Regions from separate parts of the Actinoallomurus liliacearum genome, predicted to be linked through region 4. Evidence: riboswitches for the same ligand, from Rfam matches in the RefSeq annotation. Region 4 holds a riboswitch; each other region holds the start of a gene.
The links. Region 4 has a riboswitch for cyclic di-AMP ahead of ABD978_RS08690 (CHAP domain-containing protein). Riboswitches for the same ligand answer to the same signal wherever they lie in the genome.
Positions count from the first base shown of each region.

Region 1: linked by a shared signal. The riboswitch ahead of ABD978_RS22855 (C40 family peptidase) and the one ahead of ABD978_RS08690 (CHAP domain-containing protein) in region 4 are both predicted to bind cyclic di-AMP.
Region 2: linked by a shared signal. The riboswitch ahead of ABD978_RS35965 (CHAP domain-containing protein) and the one ahead of ABD978_RS08690 (CHAP domain-containing protein) in region 4 are both predicted to bind cyclic di-AMP.
Region 3: linked by a shared signal. The riboswitch ahead of ABD978_RS24190 (CHAP domain-containing protein) and the one ahead of ABD978_RS08690 (CHAP domain-containing protein) in region 4 are both predicted to bind cyclic di-AMP.

Region 1 covers NZ_BAABHJ010000016.1:36,457-42,285, forward strand. Annotated here, with positions in the region: gene ABD978_RS22845 (C40 family peptidase) at 1-926, shown strand, start outside; gene ABD978_RS22850 (C40 family peptidase) at 960-1,937, shown strand; cyclic di-AMP (ydaO/yuaA leader) riboswitch at 2,221-2,390, shown strand; gene ABD978_RS22855 (C40 family peptidase) at 2,448-2,951, shown strand; gene ABD978_RS22860 (gluzincin family metallopeptidase) at 3,078-4,418, shown strand; gene ABD978_RS22865 (M48 family metallopeptidase) at 4,415-5,809, shown strand.
Region 2 covers NZ_BAABHJ010000032.1:165,392-171,220, forward strand. Annotated here, with positions in the region: gene ABD978_RS35955 (beta-1,3-glucanase family protein) at 1-272, opposite strand, end outside; gene ABD978_RS35960 (LVIVD repeat-containing protein) at 511-1,887, shown strand; cyclic di-AMP (ydaO/yuaA leader) riboswitch at 2,220-2,367, shown strand; gene ABD978_RS35965 (CHAP domain-containing protein) at 2,368-3,375, shown strand; cyclic di-AMP (ydaO/yuaA leader) riboswitch at 3,610-3,792, shown strand; gene ABD978_RS35970 (C40 family peptidase) at 3,798-4,823, shown strand; gene ABD978_RS35975 (class II 3-deoxy-7-phosphoheptulonate synthase) at 4,845-5,829, opposite strand, start outside.
Region 3 covers NZ_BAABHJ010000017.1:99,739-105,567, reverse strand. Annotated here, with positions in the region: gene ABD978_RS24205 (isovaleryl-CoA dehydrogenase) at 1-609, opposite strand, end outside; gene ABD978_RS24200 (TetR/AcrR family transcriptional regulator) at 596-1,279, opposite strand; gene ABD978_RS24195 (RlpA-like double-psi beta-barrel domain-containing protein) at 1,400-1,993, opposite strand; gene ABD978_RS24190 (CHAP domain-containing protein) at 2,136-2,894, opposite strand; cyclic di-AMP (ydaO/yuaA leader) riboswitch at 2,907-3,048, opposite strand; cyclic di-AMP (ydaO/yuaA leader) riboswitch at 3,158-3,302, opposite strand; gene ABD978_RS24185 (sirohydrochlorin chelatase) at 3,862-4,635, opposite strand; gene ABD978_RS24180 (phosphoadenylyl-sulfate reductase) at 4,617-5,330, opposite strand; gene ABD978_RS24175 (PDDEXK family nuclease) at 5,327-5,503, opposite strand; gene ABD978_RS24170 (nitrite/sulfite reductase) at 5,500-5,829, opposite strand, start outside.
Region 4 covers NZ_BAABHJ010000005.1:209,095-214,923, reverse strand. Annotated here, with positions in the region: gene ABD978_RS08695 (penicillin acylase family protein) at 1-1,486, opposite strand, end outside; gene ABD978_RS08690 (CHAP domain-containing protein) at 1,605-2,333, opposite strand; cyclic di-AMP (ydaO/yuaA leader) riboswitch at 2,342-2,485, opposite strand; cyclic di-AMP (ydaO/yuaA leader) riboswitch at 2,575-2,717, opposite strand; gene ABD978_RS08685 (dienelactone hydrolase family protein) at 3,111-3,803, shown strand; gene ABD978_RS08680 (hypothetical protein) at 3,840-4,229, opposite strand; gene ABD978_RS08675 (serine hydrolase domain-containing protein) at 5,154-5,829, shown strand, end outside.

The sequences.
Region 1 (5,829 bases), on a different contig from region 4:
CCGAGGCGAAGCCCAAGGAGACGCTGAGTCAGGCGAAGGCCAAACTGGCCAAGCTGAACTCCCAGGTCGACCACCTGGACAACGACTACAACAAGGCCAAAGAGCAGTGGGCGGCGGCCGACAAGAAGCTGAAGGCGCTCAAGGCCTCGGTCAAGCAGCAGCGCCAGTCGTGGGCCGAGCTCCGCGTCCGCGTCGCGCAGATGGCCGCGTCCGCGTACAAGAACGGCTCGAACGGCGCCGACATCCCCGCCCTGGTCTCGGCCAAGGACCCGCAGACGGTGCTCGACCAGATGTCGGCCTTCGCGCAGCTGTCCAAGAACCGCTCCACCGAGCTCGCCCAGTTCCTCAACGCCGCCCAGTTGCTGCAGCGGCAGCAGGCGCAGGCCGAGCAGGGCACCACCGACCTGGTGCAGAAGAAGAACGCTCTCCTCGCCAAGAAGAAGACCATCGAGAAGTCGGTCGAGCAGCAGAAGGCCCTGGTCAAGAAGCTGGGCCCGGCGGCGGACTCCGGCGGCGGTGACAGCGGTCCCGTGGCGAGCAACTGCGGCGGTGGCTACCACGGCTCGGCGACCGGCAAGGCGCGGACCGTACTCGAGTGGGCCTACAGCAAGTGCGGTACGCCGTACCTCTACGGCGGCACCGGCCCGCGGTACGACTGCTCCGGCTTCACGATGAAGGCCTACGCGGCGGCGGGGAGGACCATTCCCCGCGTCGTCCCGGACCAGTACGACGCCACCACCAGGGTCACTCCCCAGTCCGCCCTGTCCCCCGGCGACCTGGTCTTCTTCGACAACCTCGGGCACGTCGGCATCTACGTGGGCGGCGGCAAGTTCATCCACTCGCCGCACACGGGCTCGTACGTCAAGATCGACAGCCTGAGCAACCCCTGGTACAGCTCGCATTACGTCGGCGCGGGCGCGCTCTAGGAACGGATCATCATGGCCAAGGAGCGTACGATCATGCCCAGGACCGGCCGCCGGTTCCTGACGACCGTCGGGTTCGTCGCCGTCGCGGGGCTCGCCCTGCCGGGGGTTCCCGCGCACGCGGACCCCGGCTCTTCGCTGAGCGCGGCGAAGAAGGAGCTCGCGCAGCTGAACGACAAGGTCGACCAGCTGAGCAACCAGTACAACCAGACCAAGGCGGACTGGAAGGCGGCCCAGAGCCGGGTCAACGCGCTGAGCAAGTCGGTGCAGGCCGAGCGCAAGACCTTCCAGCAGCTGCGGCTGCGGGTCGCGCAGCTCGCCGTCGACGCCTACAAGACCGGGGACAACGGCTCGATCCCCGAGCTGGTGAGCTCCAAGGACCCGGACGCCGTGCTCTCGCAGATGTCGGCGTTCAACCAGATCGCGCACAACCGGTCGGCGGAGTTCCAGCAGTACCTCGCCTCCGCGCAGCGGCTGGAGCGTGAGCAGGCGCTGCGCGTCCAGGCCGCCCAGCAGCTCACGGCCAAGAAGAACCAGCTCGAGACGCAGCGCAAGCAGGCCAACGCGGCCATCCAGCGGCAGCTCAAGCTGGTCCGCAAGCTCGGCGCCGGCATCGATCCGGGCAGTTCCAAGGAGAACTGCTCGGTCCTCGCCTCGGGCAAGGCGGAGACCGTGCTGAAGTTCGCCTGCGCCCAGCTCGGCAAGCCGTACGTCTTCGGCGGCTCGGGCCCGAGCACCTGGGACTGCTCCGGGATCACGATGGTCGCCTACCGCAAGGTCGGCATCAAGCTCAACCACTGGGTACCGGACCAGTGGGACGCCAGCCGCCGGATCTCCAAGGCCGACCTGCAGCCCGGTGACCTCGTCTTCTTCCATGACCTCGGGCACGTCGGGTTCTACCTGGGCAACGGCAAGTTCCTGCACGCCCCGCACACCGGCGACGTCGTGAAGATCTCCAACCTCAGCGACGCCTGGTACACCTCGACCTTCATGGGCGGCGGCCGGCTCATCTGAGACCGACCGACAACTGAACAACGGACGCCGACAGGCCGGGGGGACGGACTCCCGGCCGGCGCACCGAGGCGCGGACCGGATCCGGTCGGCCTGCCGGCGTCGACACCTTTCGAATCTTCCGCACCGACGGTGCGGATCGCGGCGCACGCCATGTGCCGCTCGGCCGGAGGGGGCCTCGGTCAGCGGGGTGCGGTTCGACACGCGCCGTGCGGACACGCCGCTTCCGGTCTGTCAGAGATGCAGAGACACGGTCATCACCGAAGTGGCCCGACCGGGCCGCGGGTGGCCGTGCACGCCTAATCCGTGGGCACACGGGGCCGGGGAACCGACCGCGCCGAAAGGCGCGGCTTTCACGGGGGTGAATCGGGGCGCCTGTTCTCCCGCAGGCATGCCGTAGGGCGGCTTCCAGCCCGAACCCGACAGCTAACCCGGTAGGCGTAGTGGAAGGAGAGACCTCTGTCTCGCAACCCCTCGACCGCTTCGTCCCTGCGCCTCCGCCTCGCCGGAGGCATGGTCGCCGCGGGTGCGGTCCTCGCACCCGTCGCCCTGACGGCCACCGCCGCGCACGCCGCGACCCCCCAGACGGCCGTCACCGTTGCCAAGGCGACGACGAAGCACAAGTCCTGGAGCCAGCGGCACAAGGTCGGTCTGGAGGCGGTCTCGATCGCCCGCAAGCAGATCGGCAAGTGGTACCGCTACGGGGGCGCCGGGCCCAAGACGTTCGACTGCTCCGGTCTGGTGCAGTACTCCTACCGCAAGGCCGGCGTCCGGCTGCCGCGCACCGCGGGCCAGCAGCACCGTCACATCAAGCGGCACATTCGCTGGAAGAACCTCGCGGCCGGTGACCTGGTGTACTTCAACGGCAACCAGCACACCGGGATCATCTCCAAGGTCGTCGGCCACAAGATCTACATGATCCACGCGTCGCACACCGGCACGCGGATCAAGCAGATCCGGATCGACAACAACAGCTACTACAAGCACGCGTTCTACGGCGCGGCCCGGCCGTACTGAGCCGGACCGTCCGCCGGGCCGGCACCGCGATGGCGCGCCATCCGGTGCCGAGTCCGCTGATCATCGCCGGGGTCGTCCGCACGGACGGCCCCGGCGTTCTCAGTTTCGCCCGCTACCATCACGCGCATGTCATCGGCGGGCACCTGGCAGGGACGGGTCGCCGCGCTGACCGGGGTGGCGATCGCGCTGCAACTGGTCACCGCGGTCGGCTACGCGGCCCTGCACCGCGAGACGGGGCACGCGGCCGCCTCGTTGCGGAGCGCGGCCACGGTGCCCGCGCCGAGCCCGGCGACGGTGACGACGCTGCTGCAACGCCGCTCCCGCGCCGTCCTCACTCATGACCGCACGGCCTTCCTCGCCACCGTCGACCCGTCGGCGCAGGCGTTCCGCGCCGGGCAGGAGACGCTGTTCGACAACCTGGCGAAGGTCCCCCTGGCGGCGTGGCGCGAGTCGCTCGCGGACACCCGCGCCGCGGCGGCCGCCGACGACGGCTGGACGGCGCGGCTGACGCTCACCTACCGGCTGCGCGGCTTCGACACGAAGGACGCCGCCTACACCCAGTACCTCACCTTCCAGCGGCACCAGGGCACCGGCTGGGTCGTGTCCGGCGACGGCTCCACGCACGGCCTGCGCGACGATCCGCAGATCTGGGACGGACCGGACCTGACCGTCATCCGTGGCAAACGCAGCCTGGTCCTCGGCGAGGGCGGCACGGGGGTCGGAGACGGCACCGGAGTCACCGAGGGCGCGGAGACGCGGACCGCCGAACTCCGCGACATCGCCCGGCGGCTGGACACCGGGGTCGGCCTGGTCTCGAAGGTCGTGGGCGACCGCTGGGCACGGCGCGTCGTGGCGCTCGCGCCCGCGACGGAGCAGCAGGCCGAGGAGCTCGTCGGGGACGTCCGGAACCTCGGCGACATCGCCGCGCTCGCGACCGTCAGCGGCGGCGCGGGCGAGGCCGACGGCGGCGTGGACCGCGTGGTCATCACCCCCACCGCCTTCGGCCGGCTGAACGGCCTCGGCCGGCACGTCGTCCTCACCCACGAACTCGTCCACGTCGCGATGGGCGGCGCCCGCGACGGCCACACGCCCATGTGGCTGGTCGAAGGGCTGGCCGACTACGTCGGCTACAAGGACGCCGGTGTCTCGACGCGGGCGGCGGCGCGCGAGCTGGCCGGTCTGATCTCCTCCGACGGCCTGCCGGCGGCGCCGCCGGGTCGGAGCGCCTTCACCGGGTCGGGCGAACGCCTGTCCGCCGCGTACGAGGAGGCGTGGCTGGCCTGCCGGATGATCGCGGAGCGCTACGGTGAGGGCAGGCTGGTCCGGGTGTACCGGACCGCCGAGGCCGTACCCGGCGACGCCGGCGACCCGCGCATCGAGGACCGCGCCCTGCGTGACGTGCTCGGCGTCGACGCGAGCCGGTTCGCCGCGCAGTGGCGGGCCTACCTGCGGAAGGAGCTCACTTGACGGAGGCCGGCGAGCAGGAGGGCGCCGGGTCGCCCGTGCGCACCGAGGCCGATCTCGGGTCCGCTCCCCGAGTGGAGCCGCGCGGGGCGCCCCGGCGCGCCGCGGCCGTCGCCGCCGCGGTGCTGGGCGCGCTGCTGGTCGTCGTCGTGGCGGCGGTGACCCCCTGGCATCCGCTGTCCGGCGGGCGGGCCGCCGCGGATCCGGCGCTCGACTTCACGCGGGAGCAGATCGCGCGCAACGAGAGGTTCAGCGCGGCCATGGACGGTCCGGCGTACGCCGGGCTCGCCGCCGGCCTGGTGGTGGTCCTCGTCCTCGGCCTGACGCCCTGGGGCGCCCGGCTGCTCGGCAGGGTCGTCAGGCGGCCGTCCCCGTCGGACACCAGGCCCGCGCCGTGGCGGTGGGGCCTGCGGCTGATCGCCGTCGCGCTGGTGCTGTCCGCGCTGACCCAGCTGGTCGCGCTGCCGTTCGGCGCGTGGTCGGAGTCGGTGCTGCGACGGTACGGCCTGTCGACCCAGGGCTGGGGATCGTGGTTCGGCGACCGGCTCACCGGGTTCGGGGTGAGCCTCGTCATCTGGATCGTCGCGCTGCTCGGCCTGCACCTGCTCATCCGCCGCTTTCCGCGGCACTGGTGGGCGGGCGCGGCCGTCGGCGGCTTCCTGCTCGTCACCGCCGTCTCGTACGCCTACCCGGTGGTGGTCGAGCCGCTGTTCAACTCCTTCACCTCGATGCCCGCCGGGCCGTTGCGCACGGACCTGCTCCGGATGGCGCGCGCGGACGGCGTACCGGTGAGCGACGTGCTCGTCGCCGACGCGTCGAAGCGCACGACGGAGCTGAACGCCTACGTCTCGGGGTTCGGCTCGACCCGGCGTATCGTCGTCTACGACACGCTCCTGGCGTCCCAGTCGCCGAAGGAGGTCGAGCTCGTCGTCGCGCACGAGCTCGGCCACGCCAAGCGGAACGACGTGCTGACCGGCACCCTCGTCGGCGGCCTCGGGGTCGCGACCGGCGCCTGCGTCCTCTACCTGGTGATGACCTCGCCGCGCCTGCTGCGCCGGGCCGGCGTACGGTCGGCGGCCGACCCGCGGTCGACCGCGCTGCTGCTGGCCGCGGTCACCGTTCTCGCCCAGGCGGCGGCGCCCGCGCAGAACCTCGTCAGCCGCCACATCGAGGCCCGGGCCGACGTGCACTCCCTCGAGCTGACGCGGGACCCGGCGACGTTCGCGGCGATGCAGCGGTCGCTCAGCCTCCGCAACCTCGACGACCTGTCCCCGAGCCCGTTCGCCTACGCGCTCTGGAACACCCACCCCTCCGGGCCGGAGCGCATCGCGATGGGCCGCGCGTGGGCCCGCCTGCACCACGTCGCGGTGCCCCCGCCGAGTGTCCGTCCCTGACCGGGCCCGCGCCTCTCACC
Region 2 (5,829 bases), on a different contig from region 4:
GGCCCGTTGTCCGACGCCGTGCACGGGACGAACGCGCCGTCCGCCGTCACGTGCCCCTGGGCGCCGGTCGCCGGGTCCACCCCGACGACGTACATGTGGATCGACGCGTCGGCGTACCTGCCGGTCCGGTTCACCGCGGTCAGCGGCAGGCCGCCTGTGGTCGCCGCCGTGCTCCGGGCCCGCGACGACGGCGCGCATCCCGTCGTTCCGCCGCCGAACGCGAGTGCGCCGAGAGCGGCGGTCGACGCGAGGAACGACCTTCTGCCGATCATTCTGCTGTGCACGAGTTCCCTCTCCTGTCCTGAGACCGCGTCCGGCGTTCAGCGAAGCGGCCGGGGAACCGCCGCGGCAGGTGCTTAAGGCCCGCTTCAGGTTTGGTTAAGGACGTGATGAACGAGGACGCGGCGGAACAGGGCGGGGAGCCGCCGTCCGGCGAGGATGGACGGGCGTGCCACGGCGCCGCAGGCCGTTCGCGGCCTGCGGCGTCGCAGACCGCCCCCGAGGAGAGATGTGACAACCCCGCGCACCCTGTCCCTGTCCGTCCTGGCCGCGGCCACCGCCGTCGTCACGATGGCCGGCCCCGCCCTCGCCTGCCCACCCGGCGGCGACGACGAGACCCGGACGAGCGAGCCCGCCGTCCAGCAGGACGTCGTCTCCCACCAGATCCGCTCCGTCCCGCTGCCGCCCTCCGCCGCCGTCAAGGGAGTGCGCCTCGCGGCCACCCTTCCCGACGCCAAGGGCGCGATCTCCCTCGGCTTCCTGACGTACGGGCACCGCACGGTGATGTACGTCTCCGGGACCTTCGGGCTGAAGACATACGACGTGACCGACCCGGCCGCGCCGAAGGCCCTCGGCGCGCTGTCCATGCCGGGCATGTGGGAGACGGAGGACACCGAGGCCGACCCGCGGCGAAAGCTGGTCTTCATGGCCCGCGACCCGCGCGCCTTCGGCGGCAACACGCACACCGGCGAGTCCGGGATCTACATCGTGAGCCTCGCCGACCCCGCGAAGCCGGTGCAGCAGGCGTACGAGAAGGTCCCCGCCGGGCACACGACGAGCTGCGTCGACGGCTGCCGTTACCTGTGGACGGGCGGCCCCGCCAGGGCCGACTGGATGCCCGCCGACTGGGGCGGCCGCCCGGTCTGGGTGACCGACGTACAGGACCCCCGCCGTCCACGGACGTTCCCGCAGCCGATCGAGCTCGGCCGCGACGACGGGAAGACCGACTACGTCCACGACATCCAGGTCGACGCGACGGGGGTGACGTGGGCGTCCGGCGCCGGCGGCGTGCGCGGCTACTGGACCCAGGGGCGCCACTGGGACCCCGTCCGGCGCACGACGCGCGTGGCGCGCGCCTGGGACCCGGTGCCGTACGCGGGCGGCGGTGTCAGCGAGACCGCCGCGCCGTCGAGGTTCATGCACAACTCCTTCCGGCCGGTCGGCTCCACCGCCGATGAGGCGCCGGGCCACGGCGACCTCGTCTACATCACCGAGGAGGCGTTCAACCCCGGCTGCGCCGACGACGGCCGGCTGGTGATCGCCTCACTGCGCGGTTCGTACGACGGCGAGGGCTGGCGCTCGACGCCGGAGGAGCCGTTCCGCCTGCGGACGGTCGGGACGTGGAGCGTGGCGGGCCAGGAGGGTAGCCGGACGGACACCGACGACTGCTCGGCCCACTACTTCGACGTCCACCACGACCTCCTGGCGCAGTCCTTCTACACGCAGGGGACCCGTCTCCTCGACGTGCGCGACCCGGCCCATCCGAAGCAGGTGGCCTATTACCGGCCGGCCGACGCGATGTCGTGGGCGCCGTACTGGCACGCGGGATACCTGTACGTCGCGGACAACAATCGCGGCATCGACATCCTGCGCCCCGAGGTGCACTGAGCCGCATAAGGGCGGTTTTCGGACGGGCGGTCGCGGCGTCGACGCGCCGCCGCCCGGACCTCCGCCGAGGAGAGCCCGGCCCGAGTGCCGTGTTCGTCACTTTTTCCTGGTGGCGGGCGCGGCACTCGCCTTTCCCGCCCGCCTCCCCTTTCCGGCTTCGCCGCACGTGAGAGTGCCTTTTCGGACGTTACCCGGCTGGACGCACCCACGCCCGGCTACGCTCGGTGAGCGAGCGATGCCAGACTTTCGTTTCCGAACGCGTTGCCGTTGTTGCGAGAGTTCGGCTAGATTGCGCCGAGATCGGGCTGTGACCAACCTCCAACCAGGGGGTTGCAGACCGACCGCCGAGTCCCGGCGACGCAGCCAGCGTCGCGGGAGCCGGGGACCCATCAGTCCCTCGGGGTGAATCCGTCACGCACGGTAGGGCTACCTCTGGCCCGAACCCGTCAGCTAACCCGGTAGGCGGTAAAAGGGGAGCGAATGGATTCAGTAGGTCAGAAACTGCTAGAGGTCGCCAAGGGCCAGCTCGGCTATCACGAGAAAGCCAGCGGTTACACCAAATTCGGCGACTGGTACAGCAAGCATGTTGACAAGGACCCCGTCTACAAGACGTCGGCCTGGTGCGACATGTTCCTCGCATGGGCGGCCGACAAGGCCGGCGTCGAGGACTGGACCGGCCAGTTCGCCTATACCCCCGACCACGCCAAGTGGTTCAAGAAGCAGGGCGCCTGGGGCCACAAGGCCGAGCCCGGCGCGATCGTGTTCTTCTCGTGGTCGGGCGGCAAGAGCATCGGCGACATCGAGCACGTCGGCATCGTGGAGCGGGTCGACGGCCACACGCTGCACACCATCGAGGCCAACCACAACAACGCGCTGATGCGCGCCACCCGGGACATCAGCCAGGTGGTCGGGTTCGGCTATCCCTCCAAGGTGAAGGTGAAGGCGGCGCCGGCCGTCGAGCAGACGGCCCAGACCGACCAGAACTACGCCCCGAAGCACGCCGCGCCGCCGCCCGCCGTCAAGGAGATCGGCAAGGACGTCCAGGCGCAGGTCGACGCGCACACCACCGCGGCTCACGACCCGGCCGCCCCATCGTCCCCCCTGCCGGACCAGCAGGCCGCCCTGACCGGGCTGCTCGCCGTCGTGCTGTTCGGGACCGTGGCCCTGGCCGTCGGCAAGTCGAAGGTCAAGGTGCCCGTCTCGGCGCCGAACGTCCGGGTCCGCAAGCGCGGCAAGCACCACCGCACGCCGGTCGAGCTGCCCGCCGAGGTCAGCGTGGCCGACCTGGAGGCGGCCGACGCCAGCACCCAGCTCATGCCGGTCCTGTCCGCCGAGGCCGCCGCGAAGGCCGAGGACCAGGAGTTCTGGGGCAAGATCGCGGAGCTGGAGGAGGACGTCGAGCTGGCGTTCTGGAACACCCTGCACGCCGCGGTGTCACAGAACGGCTCGATCGAGTCCGAGACGGAGTCCGAGTCCGTCCTGTCCTGAGCCTCGCCCGCCCGAGCCGCGGCGCCGCGCCGCGCGGCATCGTCCGTACGATCCCCGTCCGCTCCTGCTCCGGAGGCGGGCGGGGATCGCCGCGTCTAGGCGCAAAGGACCAGCCGCCCATCACCCGGAGTGACCATCCTGGGATCCCCCGGGCCATCTCCGCATGTTCTCGTTGGACGCTCCGTCACCATCCGTTAATCTCCAGCGAGTCGTCACCGGCCGAGAGACGGCCGGACCGCCGAATCGCCCGTCGCGCCGTGGCGCGCCGGGGAACCGGGGACCCATTCGCGGAGGCAGGGGGCGTCTCCTCGCCTGCGCATCGGGGTGAATCCGCGTCCGTCGCCGACGGCTCGCGGTAGGGCTCCTTCTCGTCCGAACCCGTCAGCTAACCCGGTAGGCGGCCTGAGGAGAGGAGCACCTGGATGGATCGATCCCGCACCGCGGACACGCACGACCCTCTTCATCCCGGGAAGGGAACGGCCCGCCGTACGGCGGTCGCGACCTTCGCCCTCGTCATCGCCGGACTCGCGCCGCCCGTGTCGGCCGCGCCGGCCGACACGGCCCGGCCAGGCCCGCGCATCGACGCGCTCCGGCAGCGCGCCGGCCAGTTGAGCGACCGGCTCGAGCAGCTCACCGAGCAGTACAACGGCCTCAAGGTACGCCTGGAGCAGGCCCAGCGCGCGGCCGTCATCGCCGGTCAGACCTCGGCCCGCGCCACCGAGACGCTGAAGGCCATGCAGCGCAAGGTCGGCCGGTTCGCCGCCATCCGTTACATGAACGGCACGCACGACGACGCGCCCGCGCTCCTCGCGTCCTCGAACCCGCGCGCGCTGCTGGACCGGGCCACCACCCTGCACTACTTCACCCAGCAGGACGACGGCGAGATCCGGCAGCTCACGCGGGCCATCCAGAACGCCCAGTGGACCGGCCAGGACGCCCGCGACCGCGCCGCGCAGGCGGCCCTCCTCAGGAGCCGGCTCGCCGGGCAGCGCGCCACCATCCGCGCCGCGCTGGAGAAGGTTCGCAAGCCGCTCCTGCAGGACGCCGTCGAGCGCGCCGGCAAGGGCGAGAAGGTGCCCGCCATCCCGGGCGGCCCCGGCAGGGCGGTCGGCGCCGTACGCGCCGCGCTGACCCAGCTCGGCGTCCCCTACGTCTGGGGCGGCGCGACGCCCGGCCAGGGGTTCGACTGCTCGGGCCTGACCATGTGGGCCTACCGGCAGGTCGGCGTCAACCTGCCGCACTACGGCGGCGACCAGTGGAACGCCGGCGTCCACGTCTCCCGGGACCAGCTGGAGCCGGGAGACCTGGTCTTCTTCTACTCCGACATCCACCACATGGGGATGTACATCGGCGACGGGAAGTTCATCCACGCGCCGCACACCGGCGACCACGTCCGGGTCGCCGACCTGTCGACCCGGCCCTTCGCCGGCGCGGTCCGCGTGGTCTGAGGCGACCACGCGGACCGGGGCTCACTTCCCGACGCGGTACATCTCCGCGACCATGAACGCCAGGTCGAGGGCCTGGCCGCGGTTGAGGCGGGGGTCGCAGGCCGTCTCGTACCGCTGGTGCAGGTCGTCGTCGACGATGTCGTGGCCGCCGCCGACGCACTCGGTGACGTCGTCGCCGGTGAACTCGAGGTGCACGCCGCCCGGGTGGGTCCCGAGCGCCCGGTGCACCTCGAAGAAGCCGGCGACCTCGTCGAGCACGTCGTCGAACCGGCGGGTCTTGTACCCGCTCTCCGACTCGAAGGTGTTGCCGTGCATGGGGTCGCAGATCCAGGCGACCTGGGCGCCGCTCGCGGTGACCTTCTCCACCAGGGCGGGAAGGTGCTCGCGGATCCGCTTGGCGCCCATGCGGGTGACGAAGGTGAGCCGGCCGGGCTCACGGTCGGGGTCCAGCCGCTCGATGAGCGCGAGGGCGTCCTCGGCGGTCGTGGTCGGGCCGAGCTTCACCCCGATGGGGTTGCGGATGTGCCGCATGAACTCCACGTGCGCGCCGTCGAGCTGCCGGGTGCGCTCGCCGATCCACAGGAAGTGGGCGGAGACGTCGTACGGCAGGCCGGACCTCGAGTCGACGCGGGTCAGGGCGCGTTCGTAGTCCAGGAGCAGCGCCTCGTGGCTGGAGTAGACCTCGACCCGGTGGAACTCCTCGGGGTCCGCCCCGGCGGCGTGCATGAACGCCAGCGCCCGGTCGATCTCCCCGGCCAGCCGTTCGTAGCGCCGGCCCGCGGGGCTCTCGGCGACGAAGTCGTGGTTCCAGGCGTGCACCTGCCGCAGGTCGGCGTAGCCGCCCTGGGTGAAGGCGCGGGTGAGGTTCAGCGTGACCGCGGCGGCGTGGTATGCGCGCAGCAGCCGCTCCGGGTCCGGCACGCGGCTCTCCGGCGTGAAGTCGAACCCGTTGACCATGTCGCCCCGGTAGGCGGGCAGCTCGACCCCGTCGCGCACCTCGGACGGC
Region 3 (5,829 bases), on a different contig from region 4:
CAGCAGGTACGTGCCGTCGGGTTGCGGCACCGCCCGCGTCGTGTTCGCCCGGACGTCGGACCCGCCCTGCTTCTCCGTCATCGACATGCCGGCGAGGATGCCGCGCTTGTCCGCCGGGGTCCGCAATCCGAAGTCGTACGTGTCGGACGTCAGCAGCGGTTCGTACTGCCGGGCCAGCTCGGGCGCGTGGCGCAGCGCCGGTACGGCGGCGTAGGTCATCGAGATCGGGCAGCCGTGACCGGCGTCGACCCGCCAGACGTAGAACTTGGCCGCGCGGGCGACGTGCGCCCCGGAGCGTTCCGTCCAGGCGCGGGCGTGCAGCCCATGGCCGACGGCGACCCGCATCAGCTCATGCCAGGCCGGGTGGAACTCCACCTCGTCGACGCGCCGGCCGTACCGGTCGTGGGTCCGCAGCACCGGCGGGTGCTCGTTGGCGAGCCGGCCCCATTCCCGGGCCTGCTCGGTGCCGGCCAGCCGGCCCAGCTCGTGGACGGCCTCGGCCGCCCAGCCACCGCCCTCCCGGAAGATCCCGTCGAGAAGAGCCGGATCGTCGGCCACGTCGTGGCCGATCAGCGGCGGGACCTGGTTGAAGACCTCATGTGTTGGCACTGACCGCTCCGATGCTGCGCTGGGCGAAGGAGGTGAGATTGAAGATCAGGTCGGCCCGGACCCGGTCGCGCGCCGCCGCGTCCGTACGGGCCGGGACGGCCGGGGCGGCGGGCGGATACGGGTCGGCAGACCGTGTCGCGCCGACCGCGAGCGGGCCGACGAGGGCCTCGCCGATGGCGCCGACGAGCGCGGCGGCGCTGACCTCGACGTCCTGGTCGGGGAGTTCGCCGGCGGCGATGCCGCGGCCGATGAGCCCGGCCAGGACGGCGGCGTACGCCCGGCGGAAGACCAGCCGTTCGGCGTCGACGGCGGGGTCCACCGGCTCGGCGAGGAGCGCGTACGCCATGCGGGGGGCGCGCAGGGCCCGGCCCGCGAAGGTCTCGATCACCGCCGCGACGCTCTCGGCCGCCGGTCGCGCCGGCGACGCGGCGCGCGCGAACGCGTCCACCTCGCGCTGTGAGGCCACCCGGAACACCTCGGCGACCAACTCGGACTTCGACGGGAAGTGGCGGTAGACGCTGCCGGTCGCCACCCCCGCCCGCCGGGCGACGGCGGCGATCGAACATCCGGCGTAGCCCCGCTCGGCCACGACGGCCAGCGCGGCGGCCCGGATGCGCTCCCGCGACGCGCTGAGCCGGGCCTCGACGCGGGGCGTACGGCGGTACGGCACACAAGGATTGAACCTCAGTTCACTCCTTCCCGGCAAGCATCGTCACCGGAGACAGAACAACGGCGCGGGATCCCGAGAGGGGATCCCGCGCCGTCCGGCCGGCAGGCGAGGGGGAGCGGGTTACGCCTTGCCGGTGGCCGTGTCGAAGCCGGTGCCGGAGTGGCGGTACACGCCACCCTTGCCCAGCTCGAGCACCTGGAACTTGATGGTGATCGAGTTCGAGGCGGTGCCGGTGAGGTGCTGCATCATCTTCTCCGACAGGTCGATGAGCGCCGGCGGGTTGTGCTGGGCGACCGCCCACTCCGCCGGGCCGAAGTCCTCGACGACCCCGATCTCGCTCTTGCCGTTGTAGGTGATCTTCACCTTCGTGCCGAGCGGCCAGTACGGGCTGGCGATCGTGTGGTACGACATCGGCTTGCCCGACGCCGTCGACGGGTCCCAGAAGGACGTGGCGGTGGAGACGCCGCCCGGCAGCGCCGCCGCCTTGGCGTCCTTCTCCTTCTTGGGGTCCTTGTCCTTCTTGACCGCCACGAGCATCCGGTCCTGGGTGGCGCTGTCGACGCGCTTCTCGGCCTGCGCGGGGGCGTTCTGCGCCTGCGGCGACGCCGCCGCCTCCGAGGTGCCGCCGTAGGCGAGGGCGGTGGTCACACCGCCGCCGGCCAGAGCGACGCCTGCGGCGATGCCGGCGATGGCCTTCGTCGAGAACCTGATCATCGCTTTCCTTTCGGGGGCATGGGGGGATGAGGGCACGGGGGTACCGGGGGAGGGGTGAGGAGAGATCCGGGGAGCGACCCGGGAAGGGAGGTCGGCGCGTGCCGCGTCGCCGACGGCGGCACGGCACGCATCGACGGGTGAATTACTGGGGGTACTCCGGGTAGCCGTAGCCCACGACGGTGGAGGTGTTACGCGTCCGGACCTTCACGGCGTCGTCCGTGTTGCCCTCGACGGTCTGGATCGTTCCGTCGCCGTTGTCCTTGATGACCAGGCCCACGTGATCGATGTTGTCGACGCCGCTGCCGTTCCAGGAGAAGAAGACGACCGCGCCGGGCCTGGGAGTGGTGCCCCAGCGGCCCTGCGAGATGAACCACTTGGCGTGGGAGGGGGTGAACGCGTCGCCGCCCATGCCCTTGACGCCGAGCTGGTCGCCGACCCAGGTGACGAACATGTCGCACCAGGAGGCGTTGGCGTAGTCGTTGACCGACCCGCCGTCGCGCGCGGCACCGGCCTTGGCGTACGGGGTGGTCATGAACCACTGGTTGAACTTGCTGCCGCCGGTCGCGTTCTCGCTCGTGCCGACCTGGGACACGGCGAGCTTCACGACGTCCGCCGCGGTGGGCACCCTCTTCGCCTTCTGCTCGGCGACGGTGTGCACCTTGATGTGCGGGTTGTCGTTCACCGGGCGGGCGTGCTTCGCCGCCTTACCCGTACGAGGTGCGGGTACCTGACCGGCCTGGTGGGCGGCGGGACGGGACGCGGTGGGGGTCTGCGCGGAGACGGCGGGTGCCGCGGTGGCGACGGCCATCGCCGCGGCGCCGGCGGTCACGGCACCGGCGACGAGGCCGGTGAGGCACTTCTTCTTCGATGCAAAGAGGGGTTTGGCGTGTCGAGGGGACACGGGGGGTACTCCTTCGGCTTCCATGCCGCTTACCGGGTTAGCTGACGGGTTCGGGCGTGGAAGCTGCCCTACGGCACGAGAGATGTGCCGATTCACCCCGGGACTTCTGGTGGGTCCCCGGTTCCGCGATGTGCGGATTCAGCGGGTCGCCCGCTTGCGCGGACGGCACGAACAAAGAGACAGGGTCTGGCCGTACGGTCCCAGGGGTAGGGACGAACGACCGGATATTCAGATCAGGGAGGACTCGCGGACGAGGTTCTAAGCTCCTTACTTCCAGACGCCTACCGGGTTAGCTGACGGGTTCGGGCGTGGAAGTCGCCCTACGGCACGACAGGTGTACCGATTCACCCCGGGACTTCTTGTGGGTCCCCGGCTCCGTGATCTTCACGGACTCGACGTTGCCGCTCCCGCTCCATATGGATCAAGGGGTTCTCCACGGGAGTGGCGTGATATTGGATATGAACCGTCCGGTCTTCACGGAGGCCCTCACACGCTTCTTCGCGCCGCGCCGTTCGCGCTGGTGGGCCGGCCGTCACCGGCGGGCATCCGGGAGGCGCATGGGGGGCGTCCGCCGGACTTAGGCGAACATAGCAGACAAATACCGACGGACCAAATACCCCAGGTTTGCGACATGGCTCACATGATCCATTGGAATAAGTGATCGTTATTGCGTCGCGGCCTGCCGTGATCAATTTCCGGATAAGGAAAAAGAATCACGAAACCTGGAAATGATCATAATTGCGGACGGGCCGAAAAGCCTTACGGCATAGGGCGTCGCGGCCAGTCGAAGAAGATCGCTCAACACGGCGTTCCGGCCGGCAGGAGGAGACGCCCGGCCCGGTGTTCCCGCGGCAGGAGGAGACGCCCGGCCCGGTGTTCCCGCGGCAGGAGGAGACGCCCGGCCCGGTGTTCCCGCGGCAGGAGGAGAGGTCCGGTGCGGGGGTCCGGCCGGCCGGAGGAAGGTCGCTCAGCCCGCGGCCGCGACGAGGTCGGCCCGGATGAGGGCCTCGCGATAGCGCTGCGCGGCGATCTCCGCCAGCTCCGGGGCGGCGCCCAGAGCCGGTGAGACGGCCACGGCGCCCGCCGCCAGGGACTCGTCCCGTACCTTGTCCGCGAAGAAGCCCGGGGCCAGGAAGTACGACGCCACCACCACACGCCGCGCCCCCGCGGCGTACAGCGCGCGTACGGCCTCGGGGGGCGTGGGGCGGGCCGCGGAGGCGTACGCGGGGACGACGGCGCGCCAGCCGCCCCAGTCGCGCGCCATCCGGCCGATCGTCGCGTTCGCGGCCGGATCGCTGGAGCCGGCCGCGGCGAGCACCACGGCCGTCTCCGGGTCGGGCCGGACGCCCACCTCGGCGAGCCGCCGTTCCAGGGCGCCCGTCATCAGCGGGTGGGGGCCGAGCGTGGCGCCGTAGTGCAGCGCCAGCCGCGGGTGGGCCGCCCGAGCCTCCCGCAGCGCGCCGGGGATGTCGGTCTTGCTGTGATAGGCGGCCGTGAGCAGGAGGGGGAGCACGACGGCCTCGTCGGCCCCCTCTCCGACGAGACCACCGAGCGCCTGCCCCGGTGCGGGGGGAGCGTGGTCGAGATACGAGGTCACGACCCGCACCCCCGAGGAACGACGTACAAGATCGAGAAGTTCCTCGACCGTCGCCGCCGCACGTGGATCACGGCTCCCGTGGGCCACCGCGACCAGGGGCACCGCCCGGCTGCCGCTCACCGGTCTCACAGGTTGATGCCGCATTCGGTCTTTCCAGTGCCGGCCCAGCGTCCGCTGCGCGGGTCCTCGCCCGGCGCGACCCGCTTGGTGCAGGGCTCGCAGCCGATGGAGGGGTACCCGTCGTACTGCAGCGGGTTCACCAGGATGCCGTGCTTCTCGATGTAGCCGTGCAGGTCGGCCTGGCTCCAGCGGGCGAGGGGGTTGACCTTGACCTTGCCGCGCGCGGCGTTCCACTCGACCACGCGCGCGCCGCGCCGGTGCGAGGTCTCCTCGCGCCGGATCCCCGTGATCCACGCTAGGTACGGCTCGAGGGCGCGGTTCAGCGGCTCGACCTTGCGCAGGTGGCAGCACAGGTCCGGGTTCCGGCCGTACAGCCGGGGCCCGAGGTCGCGCTCCTGCCCGGCGACGGTACGCGAGGGGGTGACGTTCACGACGTTCACCGGGTAGACGGCCTCGACCGCGTCGCGGGTGCCGACCGTCTCGGCGAAGTGGTACCCCGTGTCGACGAAGAGCACGTCGATGCCGGGGCGGACCTTGGAGGCGATGTCCACCAGCACGGCGTCCTTCATGGACGACGTCACGCAGATCCGGTCGCCGAACGTCGCGATCGACCAGCGGATGATCTCTTCGGCGGAGGCGTCCTCCAGGGCGTCCGCCGCCGACTCGACGATGTCGGTGAGGTCGAGCGCGGCGGTGGGGCGTTCGAACAGGAGCGTCATGCCGAGCCCTCCCCTCGGGGAGCACCCGCCGAGCTGAGCGCGCCGAGCCCGATGAAGCGGAGCCGGAAGGCCCGCGTGCAGGCACGGCAGTGCCAGCCGCCGTCGCTCTCGTACGGCTCCAGGTCCTCGTCTCCGCAGTAGGGGCAGTAGAAGGGGACGGCTCGTTCGGTCACTTCAGGTCACCTTCTTCCGCACGCTGCACCCACGCGGCGAAGGACTCGCCGTCGGCCTTGTTCTCCTGGAACCTGCGCAGCACCCTCTCCACGTAGTCGGGCAGCTCCTCGGCGGTGGTCTTCAGGCCCCGGATCTTCTTGCCGAACTCCCCGCCGATCGAGCCGCCCAGGTGGACCTGGAAGCCCTCGACCTGGTCACCGTTCGCATCGGTGACCAACTGGCCCTTCAGTCCGATGTCGGCGGTCTGGATGCGGGCGCAGGAGTTCGGGCAGCCGTTGATGTTGATCGTCAGCGGCTCGGCGAAGTCCGGCAGGCGCTGCTCCAG
Region 4 (5,829 bases):
CGTCGCCGCTCGACCGGATCGGGATGCGGCCGGGCGCCTGGTAGCCGATGTGCCCGTCGACGTCGGCGTACAGGAGGTTCTGCGCGGGGACCTCGAAGAGCCGGGCCGCGTCGCGGAACCGCTGCCAGTCACCGGCGGTGTCCAGCGACACGATGGCGTCGGCGGTCCGGCCCGGGTCGAGCGCGGTCCACCGCAGCGCGACCGCCGTGCCGTTCCCGGCCGTGCGGACCGTGTCCATCACGTCGGACAGCAGCGGCCCGTGCCGTGTCGCCCGTACGGTGAGGGTGACGGGCTTGCCGCCGGCCACCTTGATCTGTTCGGTCCGGACGGCGAGGGGCTCCTGACGGCCCTTGTACTCGTACGTCGAGCCGGTGACCCGTTCCAGGAACAGGTCGGTGACGTCCGGGCCGAGGTTCGTGAACCCCCAGGCGATCCGGGCGTTGTGCCCGATGATCACACCCGGGACGCCGGAGAACGTGAACCCGGTGACGTCGAAGGGGCAGGCGGCCGACGCGGTGCGGCAGTGCAGTCCGGCCTGGTACCAGAGCGACGGCATCTGCGGCGCGAGGTGCGGGTCGTTGGCGAGCAGCGGCCTGCCGGTGTTCGTCCGCGCGCCCGACACGACCCAGGAGTTGGAGCCCAGGCCCGGGGCGCCGTTGCCGAGCATGGTCGGCATGGCGTGGATGGCGGCGGCGACGCGGGTCAGCGCCGGCGACAGCGCGCGGGCCCGCGGCGCCGGCCCCGGACGCCCGCCGGAGTCCCCGCCGCCGGGGACGATCACCGGGTTCCGGTCGTACGGATAGTCGGGGTACAGCTGGTCGACGCGGGCCGGGGACACCTTGGTCGCGGCGATCGCGCGGCCCAGCTCCTCGTCCATGTTGCTGCGCAGGTCCCAGGCCATCGCCTTCAGCCAGGACAGCGAGTCGACGGCGGTCCACGGCTCGGGGTGGTAGCCGCTGCGCTGCAGGCCCAGCACGGAGTACTCCAGGCTCTGCGTGGCGGTGTTCCGGTGCCGGGCCAGCCAGGCGTTCACGCCCTGGGCGTACGCGTCGAGGTAACGCCGGGTGTCGGGCCGCAGCAGCGGCAGCTCCTGCTCGGCGACCCGCCGCCAGCCGAGCGTACGGACGACCTTGTCGGTGTCGAGGGTGGTCTTGCCGAACAGTTCCGACAGCCGTCCGGCCGTGATGTGCCGCCGGAAGTCCATCTCCCAGAACCGGTCCTGCGCGTGCACGTAGCCCTGTGCCCGCATCAGGTCCTCGGCGTCGTCGGCGTAGATCTGCGGGACGCCCCACCGGTCCCGGAGCACGGTGACGTCCGCGCCCAGGCCGGGGACGGTGACGCGCCCGCCGACCTGCGGGTACGACCGCCGGACCGTCCACCACCCGTACAGGGTGAGCACGAGCGCGAGAGCCAGGAGCACGGCCAGGATGCGGACCGCCCAGCGGGCCGGACGCGGCAGTCGGGCAAGCGGCGCAAAACGGGCCATTGACCTTCCTCACGCCAGAACCGGGATGATCGCGTCAGTAAACCATCCGCGCATGCCAGCCGCCCACGCCCCGAACCAGCGGATTCGGCGCCCGGGCGGCGGGTGGACGGGTTCGCGGCTACTGGCCGTACTCGGGGTAGCCGTAGCCGACGACGGAGTCCTTGCTGCGGGTCCGGACCTTCACGGCGTCGTCGGTGTTGCCCTCGACGGTCTGGATCGTTCCATCGCCGTTGTCCTTGATGACCAGGCCGACGTGGTCGATGCTGTCGATGTCCTTGCCGCCGTTCCAGGAGAAGAACACGACCGCGCCCGGCTTCGGCGCACTGCCCCAGCGCCCCTGGTCGTGGAACCACTGGGCGTGCGCGGGGGTGAAGGCGTCGCCACCGAGGCCCTTGACCCCTGCCTGGGCGCCGACCCAGGTGACGAACATGTCGCACCAGGACGCGTCGGCGTAGTCGCTGATCGACCCGCCGTCGCGCGCGACTCCGAGCTTGGCGTACGACGAGGCCATGAACCACTGGTTGAACTTGCTGCCGCCGGCGGCGTCCTCGGTGGTGCCGACCTGGGACAGGGCGACCTTCAGCGCCTCGGCCGCGGTCGGCACCTGCCGCCGGCCCTTGTCCGAGCCCCGGGGATCGGCGTCCAGCCCTCTGCCGGAAACCTGTGTCACCTGATTTCCCTGGGTGGACGGCGCGCCCGCCGGCGCGCGACCGGCCTGCGCGGGGAGCGAAGACGCCTCGGCCGGGCCGGCGGCGAAGATGAACGCGGCCAGACCGGCCGACGCGATGCCCGACAGGGCGGCGGTGATGCGTGCTCCGGATCGTTCGAGTCGAGGGGCAGCGGACACGGGGGTACTCCTTGCTTCCATGCCGCTTACCGGGTTAGCTGACGGGTTCGGGCGTGGAAGCTGCCCTACGGCACGAGGGGAGTGCCGATTCACCCCAGTAATACATTTGGGTCCCCGGTTCCACAGTGGTGTGGATTCAGCGGATCGCCCGAATTCGGGCGGCTTATACAAGAGACTGCCGGGCGGTCGCCATCGCGATGGCGGTGGATGGGATCAGGGGATGGGCGCGGGCAAGGTTCTACTCCTTACTTCCAGACGCCTACCGGGTTAGCTGACGGGTTCGAGCGTGGAAGTCGCCCTACGGCACGGGGGATGTGCCGATTCACCCCGATGATGCGGTGGGTCCCCGGCTCCGTGAGGTCACGGACTCGGCGTTGCCGCTCTCGCGTACGCACTCCGCGGAGCGCTCGGCGGTAGCAGCGCGATTTGGATATGAACCGGCCGGGTCGGGCCCCGCTCGGGCAGGCGTCTTGTGAACGCCCTATCGCCTGGGTCGGCAGGCCGGCCGTGGCCGACGGATATGCGGGCGACGCGTGGGGAGCGCCGCGAGAGTTATTGGAACATAGCAGGGACAAAACACTCACTCAAAGATGAGTTTACGTGATGTGGGTCACTTGCCGCACGCAATGCCAGAGGTCGAGACTGCTAGCTGTATACGCAAGTGATTGCTGTGACCATTGTTAATGATGTGACTGTTGTTACTCGTTTTCGAAGGGACCATCGCCTCTGGCCCGCACCGGTGTCCCGGTGAATCGTGGAAGCGAGGGGGAAAGAGCCATGGCCTTCATTCACCGATTCGACGATGACCGCCCGCGCGAGGAAGAGGTCGAGATACAGGCCGGACCGGTCCGGCTGGCCGGCACCCTGGTCGTCCCCGAACCACCGCTCGGGTTCGTCATGTTCGCCCACGGCAGTGGCAGCAGCCGCCGGAGCCCGCGCAACCGCTTCGTGGCCACCGCGTTGAACCAGGTGGGGCTCGGGACGCTGCTGTTCGACCTGCTCACCGCGGCAGAGGAGGCCGACCGCGCCAACGTGTTCGACATCGGGCTGCTGGCCCGGCGCCTCATCGACACCACCGCCTGGCTGTGCGCCCGCCCCGAGGCGAGCGGGCGGCGCGTCGGCTACTTCGGCGCCAGCACCGGAGCGGCCGCCGCGCTGTGGGCCGCCGCCCAACCCCGGGCGGACGTCGCCGCGGTCGTCTCCCGTGGCGGCCGACCCGACCTCGCCGCACCCCGCCTCCGGCAGGTGACCGCGCCCACGTTGCTGATCGTCGGAGGCCGGGACGAGGTCGTCATCGAGCTGAACCGCCAGGCCCAGGCCCTTATGCGCTGCGAGAGCCGGCTCGAGATCGTTCCGGGCGCCACCCATCTGTTCGAGGAGCCCGGTGCCCTCGAGACGGTCGCGGAGTTGGCACGGGAGTGGTTCCTCGACCACCTCGCGCCGATCGGGCAACGCCCGCGAGGGGCCTGAACCGCGTCGCGGCGGAGGCTCGGGCGCGGATGGGCGTCACCAGCCCCAGCGGGCGCCCATCCGCTGAGAGATCCTGCAGATTCTGTGCCTCTTCCGGCAGAAGGCCACTTGGGTATTGGTCCGTCCGCTCACGTTGGTGTTCGACACCTGCTGCAGGCCGCGATTGACGGTGGGGCTGAGCACGGTCGTGTAGTTCTTGTTGAACTTCCCGTTCCCGACGTGCATGGCGACGCGCACCCATTTGCCATGGCCGTCGCCTCGGGGCAGGGCGCCCATCCGCTCGACCCGCCCGATCGCCGCCTGGCTCGCGCGCGCCTGCGCCGGCGCGAGCACCCCGGAAACGCCGCAAAGGAGGACGGCGAGTGCGAGGATGCGCCCGTTGCGGGGCGGCCGGGCAATGGACCTCTCATTACGGCGACGAACCATTCGTGGCACACCTGGCTTCTTGCGCCCTTCGCTGGGCGCGCTCGGTGGACAACCGGGACGTCGGCTTCTATACCCCGCGCACGACATGATCCCGTCACCTGCCCCCGACACGGTCAGAACATTACCCGCCCTTTCACCGCCCATGCCGCAACGATCCGGCGGGCGGGCATCGGCAAGAGAATGCTAAGCGGCCTTCAAATTTCACTCATCACCACAATGAACCGTTGACTTTCGAAGTCACTGTGATGTCACCTGATATCGGGACATACATCTAAATGTTCTCAAATGACGCGCGTGGCTGCCGAATCGTCGCGCGCGAGCCGTACCGAAGGAGGTATCTTCCATGGGTATTTCGCGCCGGATGGGAGTAGCGGTCTCTGGCCTGGCCTTCGCGGGAGCAACGGTCGCGACGCTCGGCGCAGCCGGGCCGGCAAACGCACAGACGGCGACGATCACCCCGCAGCACTCCGTCGCCGCAAGTTACTCCCGCGTCACTCGGCACCGGCACGGGCGCGCGTTCCTGCGGCACAGGCGCGCACACCTGCGGTACGGGCGCGCGCCCCTGCGGCACTGGCGGACGACGAGCGGCACGACGAGTAGTTACTCGTACTCCTACTACAAGCGCACTTCCTACTGGTACTGGTGGGGCGGGTGCGGCTGCTGCTGCTAGCGAGGTGAGCGGCGGAACGGCAGTGCTACCGGTCTGATTCCTCGTGACGGCCCGCCCCGGGCTCCCCCGGGGCGGGCCGTGCCGGACGTGTCATCGCGGCCGGTTCGGTTACTCCTGAGGCCGCCCCGCCCCGGCGCATGACCCCCTGGGCGGTGGTAGGGGCTAGAGGTACCTTCGAAGTACCGCCAGCAGGATCGATCCGTCACCTGCCCCGTACGTAACGTGACCGCCATGAGCTGCCGGCCAACGGGTACGTGCGCATCGGCAGCAACACCAAGACCTTCACCGCCGTCGTCGTCCTGCAACTGGTCGGCGAGGGCAGGATCCGGTTGGACGAGCCGATCGAGACCTACCTGCCGGGCCTGATCCGCGGCGACGGCATCGACGGCCGCCACATCACGGTACGGCAGTTGCTGCAGCACACGAGCGGCCTGCCGAACTACACGTCCCTCTTCGCGAACGGCTTCCTGCCCTACCAGCACCGCTACTTCGAGCCCCGCGAACTGCTCGACCTGGCCCTCGCCAAGAAGGCGGACTTCCCTCCGGGCACGAAGTGGGAGTACAGCAACACCAACTACGTCGTCGCCGGGCTGCTGGTCGAGAAGATCACCGGGCGCCCGATGGCCGAGCAGATCACCGATCGCGTCATCACGCGCATCGGCCTACGGCACACCTACTTCCCGGGCGTCGGCGACCAGACGATCCGCCGGCCCCACCCGGAGGGGTACGCCAAGGACGATCCGAAGGCGCCGCTCACCGACGTGACCGAGTCGGACCCGTCCATGGGCTGGGCGGCCGGCCAGATGATCTCCACCCCGAGCGACGTGGACCGCTTCTTCACCGCGCTCCTCGCCGGTCGGCTGCTCGCGCCGGCGCAGCTCAAGGAGATGCGCACGACCGTCGCCGCGCCGGAGATGGGGAAGGGCGTCC